DNA from 3 places in the Psychrobacillus sp. 05T411 genome. Region 2 is predicted to be linked to each of the others. Evidence: riboswitches for the same ligand, from Rfam matches in the RefSeq annotation. Region 2 holds a riboswitch; each other region holds the start of a gene.
The links. A riboswitch is a leader RNA that binds a small molecule or an ion and turns the genes downstream of it on or off. The one in region 2 is predicted to bind S-adenosylmethionine.
Positions count from the first base shown of each region.

Region 1: it holds a riboswitch for S-adenosylmethionine, as region 2 does, so the genes downstream of both, AC1DFT_RS06155 (methionine biosynthesis PLP-dependent protein) here and mtnK (S-methyl-5-thioribose kinase) in region 2, are expected to answer to the same signal.
Region 3: it holds a riboswitch for S-adenosylmethionine, as region 2 does, so the genes downstream of both, AC1DFT_RS04385 (bifunctional homocysteine S-methyltransferase/methylenetetrahydrofolate reductase) here and mtnK (S-methyl-5-thioribose kinase) in region 2, are expected to answer to the same signal.

Region 1 is NZ_JBFTLO010000006.1:11,595-19,385, reverse strand. It holds gene metC (cystathionine beta-lyase) at 1-413, opposite strand, end outside; gene AC1DFT_RS06155 (methionine biosynthesis PLP-dependent protein) at 410-1,531, opposite strand; SAM riboswitch class I at 1,610-1,716, opposite strand; gene AC1DFT_RS06150 (ABC transporter ATP-binding protein) at 2,684-4,423, opposite strand; gene AC1DFT_RS06145 (ABC transporter permease subunit) at 4,617-5,993, shown strand; gene AC1DFT_RS06140 (ABC transporter permease) at 6,013-7,503, shown strand; gene AC1DFT_RS06135 (ABC transporter substrate-binding protein) at 7,533-7,791, shown strand, end outside.
Region 2 is NZ_JBFTLO010000038.1:6,598-11,979, forward strand. It holds gene mtnA (S-methyl-5-thioribose-1-phosphate isomerase) at 1-593, opposite strand, end outside; gene mtnK (S-methyl-5-thioribose kinase) at 590-1,780, opposite strand; SAM riboswitch class I at 1,853-2,007, opposite strand; SAM riboswitch class I at 2,184-2,289, shown strand; gene AC1DFT_RS18875 (2,3-diketo-5-methylthiopentyl-1-phosphate enolase) at 2,370-3,584, shown strand; gene AC1DFT_RS18880 (2-hydroxy-3-keto-5-methylthiopentenyl-1-phosphate phosphatase) at 3,590-4,255, shown strand; gene AC1DFT_RS18885 (methylthioribulose 1-phosphate dehydratase) at 4,252-4,869, shown strand; gene AC1DFT_RS18890 (1,2-dihydroxy-3-keto-5-methylthiopentene dioxygenase) at 4,885-5,382, shown strand, end outside.
Region 3 is NZ_JBFTLO010000004.1:36,888-44,678, reverse strand. It holds gene deoC (deoxyribose-phosphate aldolase) at 1-310, shown strand, start outside; gene AC1DFT_RS04410 (hypothetical protein) at 434-565, shown strand; gene kynU (kynureninase) at 807-2,087, shown strand; gene kynA (tryptophan 2,3-dioxygenase) at 2,102-2,944, shown strand; gene kynB (arylformamidase) at 2,951-3,580, shown strand; gene AC1DFT_RS04390 (protoporphyrinogen oxidase) at 3,769-5,154, shown strand; SAM riboswitch class I at 5,314-5,419, shown strand; gene AC1DFT_RS04385 (bifunctional homocysteine S-methyltransferase/methylenetetrahydrofolate reductase) at 5,495-7,354, shown strand; gene metH (methionine synthase) at 7,335-7,791, shown strand, end outside.

The sequences.
Region 1 (7,791 bases), on a different contig from region 2:
ATCGCTTTTTCAACTGCTGCTGCATTTGTAAAATCGGCAAATGTATGGTCAATGCCGAATCTTGGTAAAACTACTGTGATGAAACGATAAGTGCCTCCATATACTTCTTCTGTTACAACGATATGATCGCCAGAAGAAAGAAGCATTAAAGCAGAGGAGATTGCCGCAATCCCAGAAGCAAAAGCAAAACCTCTTGTGCCACCTTCTAATTCTGCGATCGTTTTTTCAAGGGCGTCTCTTGTCGGGTTGCCGGATCTACTGTAGTCGTATGGTCCAAAGCTATCAAAACTTTCTTGGTGGAACGTAGAAGATAAATAGATTGGTACATTTACTGCACCTGTTTTTTGTTCATAATTCCCACGTGTGGAAGCAGTGATTAAGCTAGTTTCTAAACTTTCTTTAACAGTACTCATGAATGAATCACATCCCTTTCTAATTTTGCAAAAACTTGTTTCAAATCCGCAATTATATCTTCTGCTTCTTCCACTCCAACTGAGAAGCGTAGCAAACTATTATCCACACCTCGTGCAATACGTTCATCTTCTGGAATTTCAGCATGCGTTTGCGTAGCAGGGTATGTAATAAAGCTTTCGACACCACCCAAACTTTCCGCGAAAACGATTAATTGAAGGTTTTTTAAAAAAGGTCCAACCCATTCGCTTTTTTGTAAGCGGAACGAAAGCATGCCACCAATTCCAGGGTAAAGAACATCCTTTATAGCCGTTTCATTTCGCAAAAATTCCACGATTTTCTTCGCATTAGCATCATGCTGTTTCATGCGTAAGTGGAGTGTTTTTAAACCGCGTATTAATAACCATGAATCGAAAGGGGAGAGAACTGCTCCTATTGCATTATGATTTATAAGTAATTTTTCGCTAAGTGTTTTCCCTTTAGTTACAACAAGACCAGCCAGCACATCATTATGCCCACCAATATATTTCGTTGCGCTATGCATCACAATGTCTGCCCCTAGTTCTATTGGGCGTCGTAAATAAGGAGTTAAGAACGTATTATCCACAATCAGTAGTAATTGATACTTTTTGGCCAAGACGCTGTATTGTGCAATATCAATATCTTGCATAAGTGGATTTGTAGGCGTTTCAATAAAAATTGCTTTTGTGTTTTTCGTTATTAATGCTTCTACTTCTGCGACGGAGTCAAATTTAGCGTAAGACGTGCAAATATTGTAAGCGTCGGCATATTGATCGAACAGGCGATATGTTCCTCCATAAAGGTCATCGGGCGCAATAAGCTCGTCTCCAGATCGGAAAAGCGACAATATTAACTGGATTGCTGCCATACCCGAGCCACAGGCAAAGCCGGCATCTCCGCCTTCTAGTTTGGCAATTCCTTCTTCTAAAATTGCGCGCGTTGGATTTTTTGTACGTGTGTAGTCGTACCCAGTAGATTGGCCAAGCCCAGCATGTATATAAGCTGTTGATAGATGAATAGGTGGATTGACGGCACCTGTCAGCGGGTCACTATGATTTCCTAATTGAACTAATTCGGTTTCTAAAGATTTTTTTGTCATGAATAATCATCCTTTTCAAATAAAATAAAAAGAGGATTCCCTGTAAGAAGAGAATCCTCAAAAAAATTGAAGTTTGTCTTCTTATCTTCTAGACGGAGTACGTCTATTGGAGTTAGCACCATACCTAAACTTGGCTGGTTGCTGAGACATCTTCGGGCCAATCCCTCCGTCTCTCTGGATAAGAAATAAAATATGAAATTTTCAAAATCTTGAATTTCAATTAGTTTACCATGGTAAGTAAATTAATACAAGATGTATTTTATACGGGTGAAGTTAACTATTTTATACCGGTTTCGTTCATCAAGAAAAAACATGAATTGTACGTATGTGTTTCAATTCACTTTTTAGGGACACTGCGACGTAGTGCGTTGAATAAAGTGTCCGCTGTGATTTTCGCTGCAGGACGGACGCTTTCCACGGGGTGAGCGATGAGCCTTCACCGCCGCTTGCGCGTACGTTGTGAAGTCTCATCATGCTCACTTAATCCCGTTGGAGTCGCCACCTGCAGCGAAAATCAATGGAAATTGCCCAATTATCCATACCATCCCGTTAAAAAACAAAATTTCAACCAGTTTTTCCATTGCATGCATCCAATAAATGGCTTAGGGCAACCAACCGATGACTGGGAGCAACCAGTTCTACTACGAAAGCAACTAAATCAACACGAGAGCAACCAAATTACTCGTGAAAGCAACCAATTCTCAAAATGGCTCTTTACTCGATGTGAGACAACTATAATTCTTACATATTATAGGAATTATATGTCTTAAAGCCCGTCAAACACGCCTGGCCGGCATCTACTCGACTGGTTTGTCGTGTTCAGCTGCCTTATTGTCGCGTTCGCAGTGGATATTGTCTCGTTCAACCATTTATTGTTAATTTCAGATACTGATAAGTAAGTAAGTACCATTGATTTTCGCTGCAGACGTCGACTCCTGCCGGATGAGTGGGCTAATGAGACATCTTAGGCGTACGCCTAAGGGCGGCGGGGATGGCTCATCGCTCACCCGGCGGAAAGCGTACGACTGTAGCGAAAATCCTAGCGGTCACCCAATAGGTCTTTTACCACGCAGTGTCCCAATAATAAGCACAAATTAGTTCTCGATGATCCATTGAAAAAGAGGAAACTAGCGACGCATGTGAATTTAGTTCTTACATTTTCGGTATTGCAACCCAATGATCTTTTGATACTTCTACTAGTTCTGAGTTTTGCAATTGATATTTGTCCTTCCCGGTATCCTCTTCCATAAGGGTCCGCTTTTTCTTTGCTTCGACTTTCGGATCGGGTATTGGAATAGCAGATAACAATGCCTTCGTATATGGATGCTGTGGGTTGGCATATAATTCTTCGCTTTCCGCAAGCTCTACGATTTTTCCTGCATACATCACCGCAACTCTATCACTAATATGCTTAACCATGGATAAATCATGCGCGATAAAAAGATAAGTAAGCCCTAAACGATGTTGAAGATCCTCTAATAATTCAACTATTTGTGATTGAATGGATGCATCTAGCGCGGCAAGGGGTTCGTCGCAAACGATAAAATCAGGTTCTACCGCAAGTGCCCGGGCAATTCCAATTCTTTGACGCTGACCGCCGGAAAACTCATGTGGATAACGCATCGCATGACTTGGTTCTAATCCTACCATCACAAGTAATTCTTCCACTCTCTTTTTGCGTTCTTCCTTATTTTTACTTAAACGATGTATATCTAATGCCTGCCCAATAATATCCAATACTTTAAAGCGCGGGTTAAGGGATGAATATGGATCTTGGAAAATCATTTGCATATGGCGGCGCATTGTTGTCATTTCCTCTTTGTTAAGCCGGTTAATAGCCATGCCTTGATATAATATGTCTCCGTCAGTCGGTTCATGAAGACGTAAAATAGCACGTCCTGTAGTTGATTTACCCGAGCCGGATTCACCTACTAAACCTAAAGTTTCTCCTGGTTTTATAAAAAAGCTAATATTATCCACAGCTTTAAGTACATTCCCTTTTCCAACTTGGAAATGCTGTTTCAGCGATTTTACGTCCAGTAATGGTTTTCCTTCTTCGATTTCATGTGAACGTAAAGAAGGGCGTTTTGGTTTTTTCTTCTCATCCAAGCGAGGAAGAGCATTTAGCAATCTTTTTGTGTATGTATGTTTGGGACTTTCAAAAATTTCTTCTGTTGTTCCTGTTTCCACAATTTTTCCATCTTTCATGACAGCTACACGGTCGCACATACCTGCAACGACCCCTAAATCATGGGTGATAAGAATGATGGAGGTGCCAAAACGTTTTTGCATATCTTTCATGAGATTTAATATTTGTGCTTGAATGGTTACATCAAGGGCAGTCGTTGGCTCATCCGCTATGAGAAGTGCAGGACGACAAGCTAAAGCGATTGCAATCATAGCACGTTGGCGCATGCCCCCAGAGAACTCATGTGGATATTGATTGAAACGTTCTTCACTGTTTTTTATACCAACGAGCTTCAATAGTTCGATTGTTTGTTTTTTCGCTTCTTTTTTGGAAAGTTTTTGATGTTTTATTAAACTCTCCGCTATTTGTTTACCTATTCGAATAGTAGGATTAAGAGAGGTCATTGGGTCTTGGAAAATCATACTTATATGGCGTCCGCGGATATTCTCCATTTCTTTCTCCGTTTTATGTACTAGACTTTCTCCGAGAAATTCAATTTCTCCATTTTTCATAAAGGAGGGAGGGGACGGTAAAAGCCGCATGATGGATCTTGCAGTGACACTTTTTCCACTGCCGGATTCTCCAACAATACCAAGTGTTTCCCCTTTTTTTACTTCAAAACTTACACCTTGTACAGCTTCAAATTCTTTGTCACTCGTTAGAAATGAGACACTTAAATCATTTACCTTTAAAACCGTCTCCAACTAAAACACCTACCTAATTATTTTATGTAATTTATATGGAATGCCATTGACTTAATAAAAGTTCGAATCTATACTATACAATACCACTCGGATTTATACAATAAGAGGGAGGAGGAATATTGCGGTGGAAACAAAAAGCCAATCATTGTATAAATTAGGCTTTTCTGAAGTGCTTATCTATACATACGGAAAGATGGTACAGCGGAATACATTTAACTATTTATTGTTCATACTAGGTTTTCCTGTACATCTAATAACTCTTCTTTTCTATCGATCAAAACAGAAAAAAGATACATATTATTCAATCCTAGAAGAAATAAAAGCATCTTTCATCGCATCTGGAATAGAAAATGAATGGAGAAATGAATATAAGGAACAGTATATCCGTAAGCAAGCTTTTTTTAACAGGCAAGTAAAGGAACAAGAAATGAATGATGAAATAAATAAGCTTGTAGAAGAAAGATTTACGAAGGAACTAAAAGAAAAAGCAAATGAAATAAGTGAACAAAAAGGGATTAGGCAGCTAACATATCATACATATTTTCAAAGTTTGCTTGAAAAACCATTCTTTTTATTACTAACTTTCATTCCAGGAATTTTAATGTATTTGTTACTTGTGATCTATAGCAATGCGTATGTGCAATTTATTTTTGAACGATTAATTATGAGTGTCTTTGTTATAGCGGGAGTTTCTATTTTAGTATTTACGATTTTGTATTTATCACCATTCGATTCAGCGGCGAACTTACTCGGTGAGGCAGCTACAAAAGAGCAAATTGCCGCGTTCAATCAAATGCATGGATTGGATCTACCGTATTTGTCCCAACTATGGAATGCACTAAAAGGAATTGCAACGTTCAATTTGGGAGCTTCCTTTACGGGCAATGAAGATGTAGCAACTAGTATAGCGAATAAATTTCCGATAACATTAATCATTGCAGTTCTTTCCTTGTTAATGGCAGTAGTAATAGCGATTCCAGTTGGAATTATTTCTGCAACAAGACAGAATTCCTTTTTGGATTATTCCTTTATGTTCATTGCATTAATAGGATTATCAATTCCTAATTTTTGGCAAGGACTCATTTTTATATTAAATTTCTCGATTAAGCTGCAATGGCTTCCAGCGACTTATAGTCCGCAAAACTGGTTATCTATTATTATGCCAGTTATTGTGCTAGGTACTGGTCTTACTGCATCCGTCGCTAGAATGACGAGATCCTCCATGTTAGAAATCATTAATGAAGACTATATCATTACAGCAAAAGCAAAAGGACTTAATGAGCGACAGGTACTTTGGAAACATGCTGTAGGGAATGCAATGATTCCGATTATTACAGTTATTGGTTTGCTTTTCGGGGGAATGCTCGGGGGAGCGGCGGTAACGGAGAAAGTATTCAATATTAGCGGGATTGGAAGTTATATAGTGGATAAGCAATTTATCCCTGATATTCCGGCAATTATGGGTGGGGTTATATATATTGCTATAACGATATCTTTAGTGAATGTGCTCATCGACATTTTGTATGCGTTTTTTGATCCACGTATTCGATCCAAGATGAAGCAATTGTAAGGAAGAAGTGGGTGTTAAAATGATTTCTCATCAAAAACATGCATTAAAGGTGTCTAAAGAATATACCCAAGCAAACTTTGCGTGGATTCTTTCATCTATCATGACATTTATTCTATTATGGAATAGTTTTAATTTTAAAGAAGGAAATGTAAAATCGAATGTCTTTTATGCTTTCCTTATTTATGCTGTGTTTACTGGCTTTCAACTGTTTCTTACTTGGAAAATAAAGCGTGATTTATTGAAATATGGTGAAATACAATCGAAAACAAGAAGGCTAGGATATATACAGCTTATTAGCATAGTAACAGCGAATATTTTCACAGCAGCTTTTGCCTTTAATCTAATCAAAAAGAAAAAAACACCTGAGTATGTGTTTGCTGTGTACATGGTATTGACGCAGTTATTTATACTTGCAATTTCTTCTTTCAATTTATTTAAACCATATGTAACAGATAGCTTTATACCGGCAATGGGGACATTACTGGTCATACTAGTTTTTCAAATAGTTATGTTGGTGCTCGTAGCAAAATATGTGCAAGCTGGAGCAGCTCCTTCCTGGATGTTGATACCAGCAGTATTATTAATTATTACTTCTATAACAGGAAATCTATTTAACTTGTTGTTAGGTATAAGTTTAATCGTTAAAGTTCGTAGTCATGATCAATCGAGAATAATAAAGTGGAATACGATGTGGGATAAAATTACTCGAAATTCTACTGCTATTCTTGGAATGTTTTTTATCATTCTTTTATTTTCCCTATCGATTTGCAGTACATATACATTTGACTATGATATGGCTGTTGAAAATAATTATGGTGCATTACTTCAAAAACCAAGCTTGGCTTATCCTTTTGGAACAGATGACTTTGGCAGGGACTTATTTTCAAGAATTATTTTTGGAGCGAGAATTTCACTTTTAGTGGGCTTTGCTTCGACATTGATACCAGTAGTAATTGGAGGATTTCTTGGCGCGTTGGCAGGGTATTACAGTAAGCGCGCAGACAATATTATTATGCGATTGCTCGATATTTTGTACGCAATACCAGGTATTTTACTTGCAATTGCCATTATCGCAGCATTCGGTGCAAATACAATGAATTTAATACTTGCGCTAAGTGTAGGAGCCATTCCAACCTATGCAAGAACTATGCGTGCCAACGTTTTAATGGTATCCAATTATGAATTTGTAGAATCGGCACGTGCACTTGGTTCATCGGATTGGTCGATTATTTTCAAACAAATTGTTCCGAATTCGCTTGCTCCAATGATTGTGAAAGCTACATTAACTATCGGTGGAGCGGTTATTGCGACAAGTAGTTTAAGTTTCTTAGGACTAGGAGTAGAACCGCATATCCCAGAATGGGGCAACATTTTAAAAATAGGTAGTACGTATCTAGAGTCTCACTCGTATCTTGCGATTATACCGGGTCTTGCTATTATTGGCCTAGTATTGTCATTCAACTTTTTAGGAGATGGACTTCGGGATGCTTTAGATCCAAGAATGGATTAACTATAAAAATTATTTGGGGGTACTTAAGGATGAAAAAAAGTTTACTAGCTATCCTGTTTGTGGTTGTTTTAGTGTTAGCGGGATGCGTAAATACCAAGTCGGATGTTTCGGACAAAGCAACTGATAAAAAGGATTCAACAACAGATCAAAGTGATGTAGTTATTGAGTTATTAGGTATGAGCACTGGGGAAGCAGATATGAACATTGTTCGTGATCAATTGATTAAAAATGGCTTTCAAGTGAAACTGAATATTCAACCAGACTACGGTAGCTTTACGGCACAAAAAG
Region 2 (5,382 bases):
CGTGCTCCTTGAAATACAGGCCTCGTTTCACAAGCGAATACTTGGAACTGCTTCCCTTTTTCACTGCCTAAATGGAATGGTGCTAATGCAGTCCCATATTTGGCAGTGGCAATGGTGCCAGCGTTACAAATAGTCATGACTTTTGTATAGTCTTCAAGTAAAGATAAAGCATATTCACCAATAGCACGGCAAGATGCCTCATCCTCCTCGTATATATTATCCGCTTCTTCTAACAACTGCTTCTTCGCTTCTTGCACAGTTTCTGCCTGCTCTACTGCACCACGTAAACGCTCTAAAGCCCACACTAAATTGACGGCTGTTGGTCTAGATTCTGCTAAATATAGCGTATCTTTACTTAATAATTGATGGAATTCTTCTAAAGAATTTGTTTCGTAATACTGTGCCGCTGCTGCTAACCCATAGGAAGCAGTAATGCCGATTGCCGGAGCTCCACGTACTTTTAACGTAATGATGGCATCATACACATCTTCCAGTGTTTCCAGTGTTACATATTCCACCTCAAGTGGTAGTTTCTGTTGGTCCAGTATTTCGAGCCGCTGGTTGTTCCATTTGATTGATAACGGAATACTCATTTTTGCAACTCCTCTAGTAAGTCGATTACTGCCTGGATTGAACTAATTTCTTTACGCTTTAAGATAAATAATTCTCCTAAATGTAAAGCTTGTTTCTTCGCCAAAATTCTTTGTGCGTCGTCTACGATTCCATCCAAGTCTTTCACATGCGCTAAACCGATTGTACGTCGAATTAATTCGCAACCAGCAAAGCCCAGTGTATCTTGGAACACTTTATCCAGTACATATGCTTCAAATCCTTGCGTATCTTTATATGATTCAACCGCCTCTTTTTGCCAAAGTTCCGAAAACTTAGACGAAAATACTTCCCATGTCTTTTCGATATGGTGAAGGATTACAACTCGCTCCTCCCCTTCTCTTGTAATCGTTTGAAAGATTAGGTTAGCTAGAAATAGTCCAACATCAAAGCCAATTGGTCCATAAAAAGCAAACTCCGGATCAATTACTTTCGTTTCGGTTTCACTCGCAAAAATACTCCCTGTATGCAAATCTCCATGGAGTAATGCTTCCGCTTCGGTTAAAAAGCTTTTCTTCAATTTCGCGACTTCCAATTTTAAAAGCTCATTACTCCAAATAGCTTCTACATCTACTCGCAACGAAGGTTCAAAATCATTTGTTTCAAGATCAAAAAATGGATCCGTGAAAATTAGATCTTCTGTAATTTTACATAGCTCGGGATTGGAAAACTCTGAAACTAGTTTCTTTTTTTCAAAAGGATGTAATGCAAAATCAGACGTATGAAATAAGGTTTGTGCAAGATATTCCCCAATATCAGTCGCTAACTTCGGATAGGATTCCAAACGGATCAATCCTTCTCTTGCAATAGTCAAATGGGATAAGTCTTCCATCACTGTAATCGCCAAGTCTTCATCCATTACATATACTTCAGGTACTAGCCCTGCCGCAAATTGCCCGTGTTTTTTTAATGCATTGGCTTCAATTTGTGCACGCTTTAATGTTAGTGGCCAACTTTCACCAACTACTTTTGCATACGGTAATGCTTGTTTTATAATGATTCCTTTTCCGCTTTTAGGATCCCGAATGCGAAAAACATAGTTTAAATTACCATCACCAATTTCACTACACTCTAATTCCAATTCATTTGAAAATAGACCTTGTTGTTTGACATATACGATTGCCTGCTCTTCTGTTAAAGATTCATATTGTTTCTTCGTTGCAATTGTCATTTTTCTCTACCTTTCTTCACAAAATAAAAACCTCTTTCCAAAGAAAGAGGCGTAGAATAAGAGATTTCTCGCCTCTTATCTTTCAGAAAGTTTCCTTTCTGATGGAATTAGCACCGTGCCTTAAGAGATTGTTATCTCGGCGCAAAAAGCGCCCCGTCTCACAACGGTATTACGGTCGGTTGCTGGGCTTCATCGGGCCATTACCCTCTGCCTGCTCTTGATAAGAGTGCTATTATTTTTTACGTAATGTTATTTGATTAGAATCCTAGCATATTTGAAAAAGAAATGTCAACCGGCTTTTTTAATTTTATAAAAAATCTAAATACTATATTGACATTACTTCGATTGCATGAAATAATCATTATTACTTTGACAATTAACTGAAATCTTAATTTAATATTTTTTCTTATTTAGAGCAGGTGGAGGGACGAGCCCTATGATACCCGGCAACCGGTCCAACCAATGGATACGGTGCTAATTCTTGCAGTCGATCGACTGAGAAATAAGAAGTCGTTAAACGTTTAACCTCTTCTTATTTGAAGAGGTTTTTTTATTTATAGGGAATTTGACTTTAAAGGAGATTGAAATCATGAGTGGAGTAACTTCTGTTTATCAATTGTATGGGAATCCAGGATCATTTGAAAAAAAAGCAGAGGGCATTGCTTTAGGTTTAACGATTGGTTCGTGGACGGATTTACCATTATTGGAACAACAACAATTAAAACAGCATAAAGGGAATGTTGTATCGATTACGGAGTTTGAAAATGTACTACATCCATCTAAACCAGAACAAATTAGAGCAGAGATAAAAATAGCGTATCCTAGTGCTAACTTTTCCGCTGATTTGCCTGCCATTTTAACGACCGTTTTTGGCAAGTTATCATTAGACGGTGAAGTAAAACTATTAGACTTAGAATTTTCACCAGAACTTTTAGCTCAGTTTCCTGGGCCAAGATTTGGTATCGAGCATATAAGAAACTTGTTAAATGTACATGATCGACCACTCATCATGAGTATATTCAAAGGCGTCATTGGACGAGATATCAACTATCTAGCAGAACAGCTTCGACATCAGGCACTTGGAGGAGTCGATTTAGTAAAAGACGATGAGATCCTTTTCGACAATCCATTGACACCTTTTGAGAAGCGAATTACAACTGCCAAAGAAGTGTTAGATCAAGTGTATGAAGAAACAGGACATCGAACGCTTTATGCAGTGAATTTATCTGGACGGACCTCACAGCTACGTGAAAAGGCGAAAATAGCGAAAGAACTTGGAGCAGATGCTTTACTACTAAACGTTCATGCATACGGGCTGGACGTACTTCAAGAACTTGTAGAAGACGATGAGATTCAACTACCATTTATGGCACATCCCGCATATAGTGGTGCTTTCACTTCTTCCCCATTTTACGGAGTTGCAACATCTCTTTTACTTGGCAAACTAACACGCTATGCCGGGGCTGATTTTTCATTATTCCCTTCTCCTTACGGTAGTGTAGCACTTGAGAAAAAAGCAGCTCTTTCTTTAGGAGAAGAGCTAACAAAAGCAAGTACTGTAAAACAAACTTTCCCAGTTCCTTCTGCAGGTATTCACCCTAGTTTAGTACCTCTATTAATGCAAGACTATGGAATTGATAGCATTATCAATGCCGGGGGCGGGGTACATGGACATCCAGCTGGTGCGATTGGCGGAGGCCTTGCCTTCAGACAAGCTGTGGAAGCCGTACTTGCTGGAATTCCACTTTCAGAAGCGGCAAAACAGCATGTTGAACTCAACTCAGCAATTGAATTATGGGGGTAATCACTTTGAAAAAACTAGTCATCTTTTGCGATTTTGATGGCACTATTACGACTAAAGATAATATCATCTCGATTATGAAAAAGTTTGCACCTCCCGAATATTTGCCGATTAAAGAGAATATTCTTGGGCAAAAGCAATCGATTCGTGAAGGGGTAGCCCAAATGTTTGCATTACTTCCTACTTCATTGAAAGAGCAAATTATTTCTTTTTTGTTAGAGCAAGCACAAATTCGCGATGGTTTTGCTGAATTTGTTTCATATACAAAACAAAACAATATCCCCCTCTACATTGTGAGTGGAGGAATCGATTTTTTCGTGCATCCAATGCTTGAACCATTCGGGCCTTTTTCAGATATTTATTGCAATGAATCGGACTTTTCGGGGGAATCGATACGCATTAACTTCCCATATGAATGTGATGGGCAATGTACAAATCAAGGCTGTGGTTGTTGCAAGCCATCCATTATTCGCAAACTAAAAGACAGTGATTCGTTAAGTGTTGTCATTGGAGATTCTATTACGGATTTAGAAGCTGCTAAATTAGCAGACATTGTAATTGCACGGGATTTCCTCATTGAAAAATGCGAAGAACTTCATATTCCTTATGAACCGTTTGAAAGCTTCCATGATGTCATTAATACTATAGATGCAAAGTTAGGTGCGGAAATATGACAGCACTTCAAAGCAAATGGGATGAACTAGCAGACATAAAAGATGAACTAGCTATACGAGATTGGTTCATGGGAACTAGTGGAAATTTAGCGATAAAAGTGAGCGATCAACCACTACAATTTTTAGTAACTGCTAGTGGAAAAGATAAAAAGAAGCGAACAACGGAAGACTTCTTACTAGTAAACGGTATCGGAAATCCAGTGGAAAAGACCGATTTAAAACCATCTGCAGAAACATTACTGCACTGTGCCATATATGACAAAACCTCTGCTGGCTGTAGTCTTCATGTTCATACAGTCGCAAATAATGTCATTTCTGAAATATACGGTGATGATGGGAAAATTGACTTTCAAGGTCAAGAACTTATTAAAGCTTTTGGTTTATGGGAAGAGGATGCGTTGCTCTCTATTCCTATTATTCCAAATCACGCAGACATTCCCAAGCTGACAGAAGAATTTAGTTCCCATATACACGCTGATAAAGGAGCCGTATTAATCCGAAATCATGGAATCACTGTTTGGGGTAAAGACGGTTTCGAAGCAAAGAAACTATTAGAAGCTTGTGAGTTTTTATTTCAGTATCAATTAGCATTACTTCAACTAAGATCAAAATAAGAGAGGAAGATTGAAATGGCGATTATTAAAATTCAAGGAACAAATGAAACAATTGAAGCACAAAACGAGGTTGCAGCATTTTTAGAAAACCAAGAAGTAGTTTATGAACATTGGGATATTGAAAAATTACCAGTCCATCTTCGTGAAAAATTTGATCTTAACGATGCAGAAAAAGAGGAAATTCTACAAGCTTTTCAAGCGGAAATTGATGATATTTCAAAACGACGTGGCTATCAAGCATCCGATATTATTTCCTTATCCGATTCTAATCCAAACTTAGATGAGCTGTTGAAAAATTTTGAACGCAAACATATCCATACGGACGATGAAGTTCGTTATATTGTAAGTGGTCATGGAGTCTTTATCATCCAAGGAAAAGATGAGCGTTTCTTTGAAGTTCATTTAACTCCTGGAGATTTAATCTCTGTTCCTGAGAATATTACGCATTATTTCACCCTTGCAGAAGACCGCAAAGTTGTTGCAGTTCGAATTTTTGTAACGACGGAAGGTTGG
Region 3 (7,791 bases), on a different contig from region 2:
TCTTACTATTAAGATTATTTTAGAAGTATGTTATTTAACAAATGATGAAATATCAAAAGTATCGTGGATTGCAAGAGAGTGTGGTATTGATTATGTGAAAACTTCAACAGGATTTGGAAGTGGCGGAGCAACGGAAGAATCTGTTCAAATTATGAATGAAGTATCTGGTGAACAAGTTAAGGTAAAAGCATCCGGAGGAATTCGAACAGCTGAGGACGCTCAAAAATATCTATCTATGGGCGTATCAAGAATTGGGACCAGCAACGGAGTCTCTATCGTTAATGGTACTTTATCAACAAGCGACTATTAATAATGAGGGTATAAAAACATTCGAAGATAAGTAACTGGGAAAAGCACTTACTATGCTTTTCCTTTTTTGTATAATCTCTTTTTTGATGGCCAGACTAACTGAAAAGAAAGGATGAGTAATTAGATGAAAGATAACACATTTGCAGATCTTGATCGTGAGCAGTTGCAAGAGCTGAATGAACTGGAAGAGAAACTTGGGGTCATGCTAGTTGCTTACGATACTCCAAGTGCATCTAGTGAAATTCCAACCACATAATATTTTTCAAGTTATTAATAAGAAAGAGGGCTGTCTCCTAGTTAGTAAATGGACTATGAGACAGCTTCTTTTTTTGAGTGGGATATTTTTCTAACTAATAAAGTTGAGGGCAATATCAAAATCATAACTAGCTCCTTTCGTCAGTCTAATCATAGTTTAATTGACACTACATAACATAGAACATATCATTAAGTTCAGTAGAAAGAATTTTCAAAATAATCGATGTGGATGGTGATAAGGGATGATTGAGAGAGAAATAACGTTGGAATATGCAAAGAAATTAGATGAGCTGGATGCTTTAAAAAAATTTCGTGAGGAGTTTTATGTGCAGCCAGATGTTATTTATATGGATGGGAATTCTTTAGGGGTATTGTCAAAACGAGCGGAACAGTCACTGCTCATCTTACTAGATTCATGGAAGAAATACGGGATCGATGGGTGGACGCAAGGGGAGCATCCATGGTTTTATTTCTCCGATAGGTTAAGTGAAATGTGTGCGCCACTTGTTGGAGCTTCAAAGCAAGAAGTGATTATTACTGGTTCTACCACATCGAATTTACATCAATTAATCGCCAGTTTTTATCATCCGGAAGGGGCACGCACGAAAATTTTAGCAGATGAGTTGAACTTTCCTTCTGATTTGTATGCGATTGGTAGTCAGTTATCTTTGCATGGATACAATCCTGAGGAGCATATGAAATTAGTAAAAAGTCGTGATGGGGACACGCTAAACGAAGCGGATATAGTAGAAGCAATGAAAGAAGATGTAGCGCTTATTGTTTTGCCGAGCGTGTTATATAGAAGTGGTCAAATTTTAAGTATAAAAGAGTTGACGAAAGCGGCGCATGAACGAAATATTTTAATTGGCTTTGACTTATGTCACTCGATCGGATCTATTCCACATCAGTTAGATGATTGGGATGTGGACTTTGCTTTTTGGTGTAATTACAAACATTTAAACGGAGGACCTGGAGCCGTTGGAGGCTTATATGTGAATCAAAAACATTTCGGACAAAAACCAGGACTTGCTGGATGGTTTGGTTCTGACAAAGAAAAGCAGTTTGATCTTTCGATTCAAATGACACCCGCAACTGATGCGAGTGCTTACCAAATCGGGACGCCAAATATATTAAGTGCCGCTCCATTATATGGTTCACTGGAAATATTCGCAGAGGCAGGGATAGATGCCATTCGTGATAAATCATTGAAATTAACGGATTATATGACATTACTAATAGAAGAAGAGTTGAGTGACCATCAGTTTATGATTGCCAGTCCAAAAGAACATAACCGTCGAGGGGGTCATATATATTTAGTGCATGAAGAAGCAGCACGTATTTGTAAAGCATTAAAGGAATTTCAAGTCATTCCAGATTTCCGTTCTCCAAATGGTATTCGTTTAGCGCCGCTTGCATTATATAACTCTTTTGAAGATGTATGGAAAACAGTGCAAATTCTAAAGAAAATAATGAAAGAAGAGGCATATAAAAAATTCGAAAATAAGCGAGATGTTGTTGCTTAAAAAGGAGGGGTTAAATGGCAGAGAATAATTCGGATCCGAAAAGTGAAAAAGGAATTCACACTGATTTTCGAGATGATATGACTTACGGTGATTATCTGCAGCTTGATAGCATTTTATCGAGTCAAAAACGGTTATCGGGCCATCATGACGAAATGTTATTTATTGTAATTCACCAAGTAAGCGAGCTTTGGATGAAGTTAATATTGCACGAATTAACTAATGCTATCCAAGCAATTTCAGATGATAAAATGCAAGCTGCCTTTAAGATGCTCGCTCGTGTGACGAAAATCCAAACACAGATTATTCAAGCTTGGGATGTATTATCAACATTAACGCCAGCTGAGTATTTAGAGTTTCGGGATACACTAGGAAAAGCATCTGGATTTCAATCATACCAGTACCGACAAATTGAATTTGCACTGGGCTATAAAACGAAGCATATTCTGAAAATCTACGAACAAGATACAGCCTTACATGAGCAGCTAGAAAAAGCGTTCCATGCACCGAGCATTTATGATGTGTCTATCCAAGCACTAGCAAAAGCAGGATTTGCGCTGAATCCGGCGGTTGTGAAGCGTGACTATTCCGTAACGTATAGTGGAGATAAGTCGGTTGCGAGTGCTTGGAAGGAAGTCTATTTAAATGTGGATAAGTACTGGAATTTGTATCAGTTAGCAGAAAAGCTCGTAGATGTGGAGGACTGGCTACAACAGTGGCGCTTCCGCCATATGAAAACAGTGGAACGTATTATTGGTTTTAAAACTGGAACAGGTGGTTCATCCGGCGTGAATTATTTACGTAAAGTGCTGGATCATCGATTTTTCCCTGAATTATGGGATTTGAGAACGAATTTATAGCGGGGGTTGGCAATGACAAAATGGATAGATATTTCACAAGCCTTTTCAAATAAAATCGGTACTTGGCCAGGCGATACGCCATTTCAATTTGAACTTGCATATACGAAAGAACAGACTGGTTCCGTTAATATAGGACGAATCACAACGAGTGTGCATACAGGGACGCATGCCGATGCTCCGTTTCATTTTGATAACCAAGCACCGACAATTGAACAGCTCGATATTAATATTTATATTGGACGTGCAAAAGTAGTGGATGTGACGGGATTAGAGTTAATTGGAAGAGAAGAGTTGCAAGTGTTTGATCTCGATGGCGCGGAACGATTACTTTTAAAAACAGCTAAAACGATTAATGAGGAACAATTTCCAACAAAAATTCCCCTATTAAAAGAAAATATAGGTGCGTTTTTGCAGGAAAAAGGTATCTTTTTAATCGGAGTCGACCATCCTTCAGTTGATGATTTGAATAGTAAAGACTTGCCAGCTCATCATGCGCTTTATCGTCATGGGGTGCATATTTTAGAAAATCTATCATTACTAGATATTGATCCTGGTGATTATGAACTAATAGCCTTGCCTCTTAGGATTCAAGGTGCAGATGGAAGTCCGGTACGTGCAGTAATACGTCCATTATGAGAAAATCCTTCTATTAGCAATGCTAGCTGATAGAAGGATTTTTTTGTGAATTTGACGAAATGGAAAACTATTGCGGATTTCTAATGGAATAGGGAAAGAATAGTGAGGTAAATCATACCGCATATTTTATATAATGATTATACTAGAGGTAGTGAATAATACCGGATTTAAGACAAGGAGTGAGCATTTTGAAAAAAGTAATTGTGATTGGCGGAGGAATTACAGGACTTTCTGCTATGCACTATTTGCAAAAGCTTAAAATAGAAAAAGCCTTAGATATAGAGTTAGTTTTAGTGGAATCGAATGATTATTTAGGGGGAAAAATTCATTCTGTCCGTAATGGAGAGTTTATCATGGAAACCGGAGCAGACTCCATTGTTGCACGCAATGCAGGAGTTTTGCCTTTAGTCGAAGAGTTAAATTTACAAGACGAACTTGTCTATAATGCAACAGGTATTTCTTATATATATACGAATAATGAGTTGCACGCCATCCCTGCGGATACGGTATTTGGTATACCAACGAGTGAGGAATCGTTAGAAAGTAGCACATTAGTTTCTGAAGAAGGTAAAGAAGAGGCGTTGAAAGATTTTGAGTTGCCTAATGAAAGCTTTACAAAAGATAGCTCGATTGGATCTTTTTTAGAGCATTTCTTAGGTAAAGAGTTAGTGGAAAAACAAATAGCACCTGTCCTATCAGGTGTATATTCTGGAAATCTAGATAAGCTAACACTGGCTTCCACATTACCTTATTTAGTAGATTATAAAGATGAATACGGTAGCATTATCAAAGGTTTAGAAGCGAATAAAGAAAAATTCCAAAGTGCTTCCAATAAAAAGTTTATTTCTTTTAAAAATGGCCTTTCTGCATTAATAGATCGCTTAGAAAAAGAGCTAAGCGATGCTACTATTTTAAAAGGAGTACACACAACGAAAGTTGCGAAAAATGAAGATAGATATGAGGTTTCCTTTTCTAATCATGAGTCAATCGAAGCAGATTACGTTATATTAACAACTCCACATAATGTGGCACAAAGTCTATTGCAAGACGAAGAATTGGACGCTGATTTTAATAAACTAAAAAATTCATCTCTCATTAGTATTTATCTCGGGTTTGACATTCCGGATGAACAGCTTCCTGCTGAAGGTACCGGCTTTATCGTTTCCGAAAATAGCGATGTGAAATGCAATGCGTGTACATGGACAAGTCGCAAGTGGAAGCATACATCTGAAAATAGCCATTTGCTTGTTCGTATGTTCTACAAAAGCACAAATCCTGCATTTGAAAAGATGAAAGATATGCGTGAGGAAGAGTTAGTTCAAGTCGCTTTACAAGATATCGAAAAGAGCTTGAAATTAACTGGGAAGCCTCAAGTTGTCGAAGTGACCAAATGGAATGATTTAATGCCAAATTATCACTTAGAGCATGGACAAGCGGTTCAATCTTTGAAGGAGAAAATGGCAGTTGTGATGCCTAATGTGGTACTGGCTGGATGTTCGTATTATGGGGTTGGCATCGGTGCTTGTATTCAAAATGGGAAAGATACAGCAGCGTTAATTGGTGCAAGAATTTAATTTTAGATGATATTGTAGGGCCAAAATTCAATTTTGGTCCTATTTTTATTGGCATAAATCGATAAATCGCCAGTTAAATATAAAGAAAATTCTAAAATGTACTTGACGCTTTAGTTTATTAAAGGTACGATATGTCTAACTAAAAAACTGAATATTTAATTCTTATCAAGAGAAGCTGAGGGACTGGCCCTGTGAAGCTTCAGCAACCTGCCGTTTAGGTCAGGTGCTAAATCCAGCAGACATATAATAGTCTGAAAGATGAGAAGGGACGAATTATTATACTCGTAAAGCCTTCTTTTTAAAAGTGGGCTTTTTTTTATTGTAGAGAGGATGGGTGCGAGTGGGATTGTTAGATAAACTACAAACAAGTGTGTTAACGGCAGATGGAGCAATGGGGACGCTGCTATATTCTTATGGAATTGACTATTGCAATGAGGAACTAAACATCGAAAGACCAGAAATTATCGAGAAGATCCACCAGGACTATATCACAGCAGGTGCAGATATTATCCAAACGAATACATACGGCGCAAATGCGATTAAATTGGCCAGATACGGCTTAGAAAATAAAGTGAAGGAAATCAATGAAGCGGCAATTCAAATCGCTAAACGAGCTGCTGCACCGGGTAGACAGTTTGTGCTAGGAACAATAGGGGGAATACGGGGCATTCGTAAAAGTGATGCAACGTTAGCCGAAATTATTCAAATGGTTGATGGGCAAGCGAGTCACTTGCTTACTGGCAATCCGGATGGACTATTACTCGAAACGTATTATGATTTTGAAGAATTATCTGCAACAGTTACTCATTTAAGAAAGTTGACGGACACACCAATCATAGCGCAAGTATCCATGCATGAGCCAGGCATATTGCAAAATGGTTTATCACTGAATGACGCATTACAACAACTTGATGTATTAGGTGCAGACGTTGTTGGAGTCAATTGCCGTCTAGGTCCTTTCCATACCATACAAGCACTAGAGGGAGTTACACTTCCGAAAAATGCGTTCCTTTCAGCTTTTCCGAATGCAAGTTTACTGGATATGGAGGATGGTCGCATAGTGTACGAATCAGAGGCCGATTATTTTGGTCGTGCAGCATTGCTTCTCCGTGAAGAAGGCGTTCGATTGATAGGTGGATGTTGTGGAACGACTCCAAAGCATATCGAAGCTGCGAAAAAAAGAATTGGCCAATTACCCCCATTAAAAGCGAAAGTTGTTGCTCCTAAAAAGCCGATTATCATTCGTGAAGCAGAGCCAAATATCAACGAGGCTCTTCATGAAAAAGCACAAAAAGAACGGACTATAATTGTAGAACTAGACACACCGCGACACCTAGATACGACAACATTTATGGAAGGTGCAAGTAAACTCTACGATGCTGGTGTTGATGCTGTGACAATGGCGGATAATTCACTTGCTTCCCCTCGCATTAGCAATATGGCGATGGGATCTATGTTAAAGCTACAAAATAATATTCGACCGCTTGCACATATTACTTGTCGCGATCGCAATCTTATTGGCCTCCAATCGCATTTAATGGGGCTGGATGCGCTTGGTATTCATGACATCTTAGCGGTAACAGGTGACCCAACAAAAATTGGTGACTTCCCGGGTGCTACAAGTGTTTATGACGTTTCAAGTTTGGAATTAATTCAATTAATTAAGCAATTAAACGAAGGTATTTCATTCTCAGGGAAATCGCTTCGAAAGAAGGCAAACTTCTCTATAGCAGCGGCTTTTAATCCAAATGTTCGAGTCTTAGACCGTGCTGTAAAACGATTAGAGAAGAAAATCGAATGTGGTGCCGATTATTTCATCACGCAACCTGTCTACACAAAAGAAAAAATTCAAGAAATTTATGAGGCAACCAAACATTTAGCAACTCCTATTTTCATCGGTATTATGCCGCTAACAAATATTCGAAATTCCGAGTTCTTGCACAATGAAGTACCGGGCATCAAATTATCCGATGAAGTGTTAGAAAGGATGCGTGCATGTGGCGAAGATAGAGAAAGTGCCACTGCAGAAGGAATACAAATTGCCAAAGAACTAATAGACACTGCAGCGGAATTATTCAATGGTATTTATATAATTACACCTTTTTTCAGATACGATATGTCGCTCGAATTAATCAAACATATTAATGAAATCGATAGTAAGAAAGCGAGAGAAAACAGCTATGTACAAACATCTAATTGAGCAGCAACTTCAAAATAGAATCCTCATTATCGACGGTGCGATGGGGACAATGATCCAAAATGTGAATCTCGCGCCGGAAGACTTCGGAGGAGAGCAATATGACGGGTGCAATGAGTATTTGAATATCGTCAACCCAGGAATCATTGAGCAAATTCATCGTGAATATTTAGAAGCAGGTGCAGACATCATTTGCACGAATACATTTGGTGGAACGCCAGTTGTATTGAACGAGTATGATCTTGGTAGCCAAGCGTATGATATAAACTTTCGTGCAGCCCAATTTGCAAAGAAATGCATAGAGGAATTCTCAACTTCCGAATGGCCACGTTTTGTAGCAGGGGCAATTGGTCCGACGACAAAAACGTTATCTGTCACTGGCGGAATAACTTTTGATGAATTAACGCATGATTTTTACGTCCAAGCAAAAGCATTAGTGG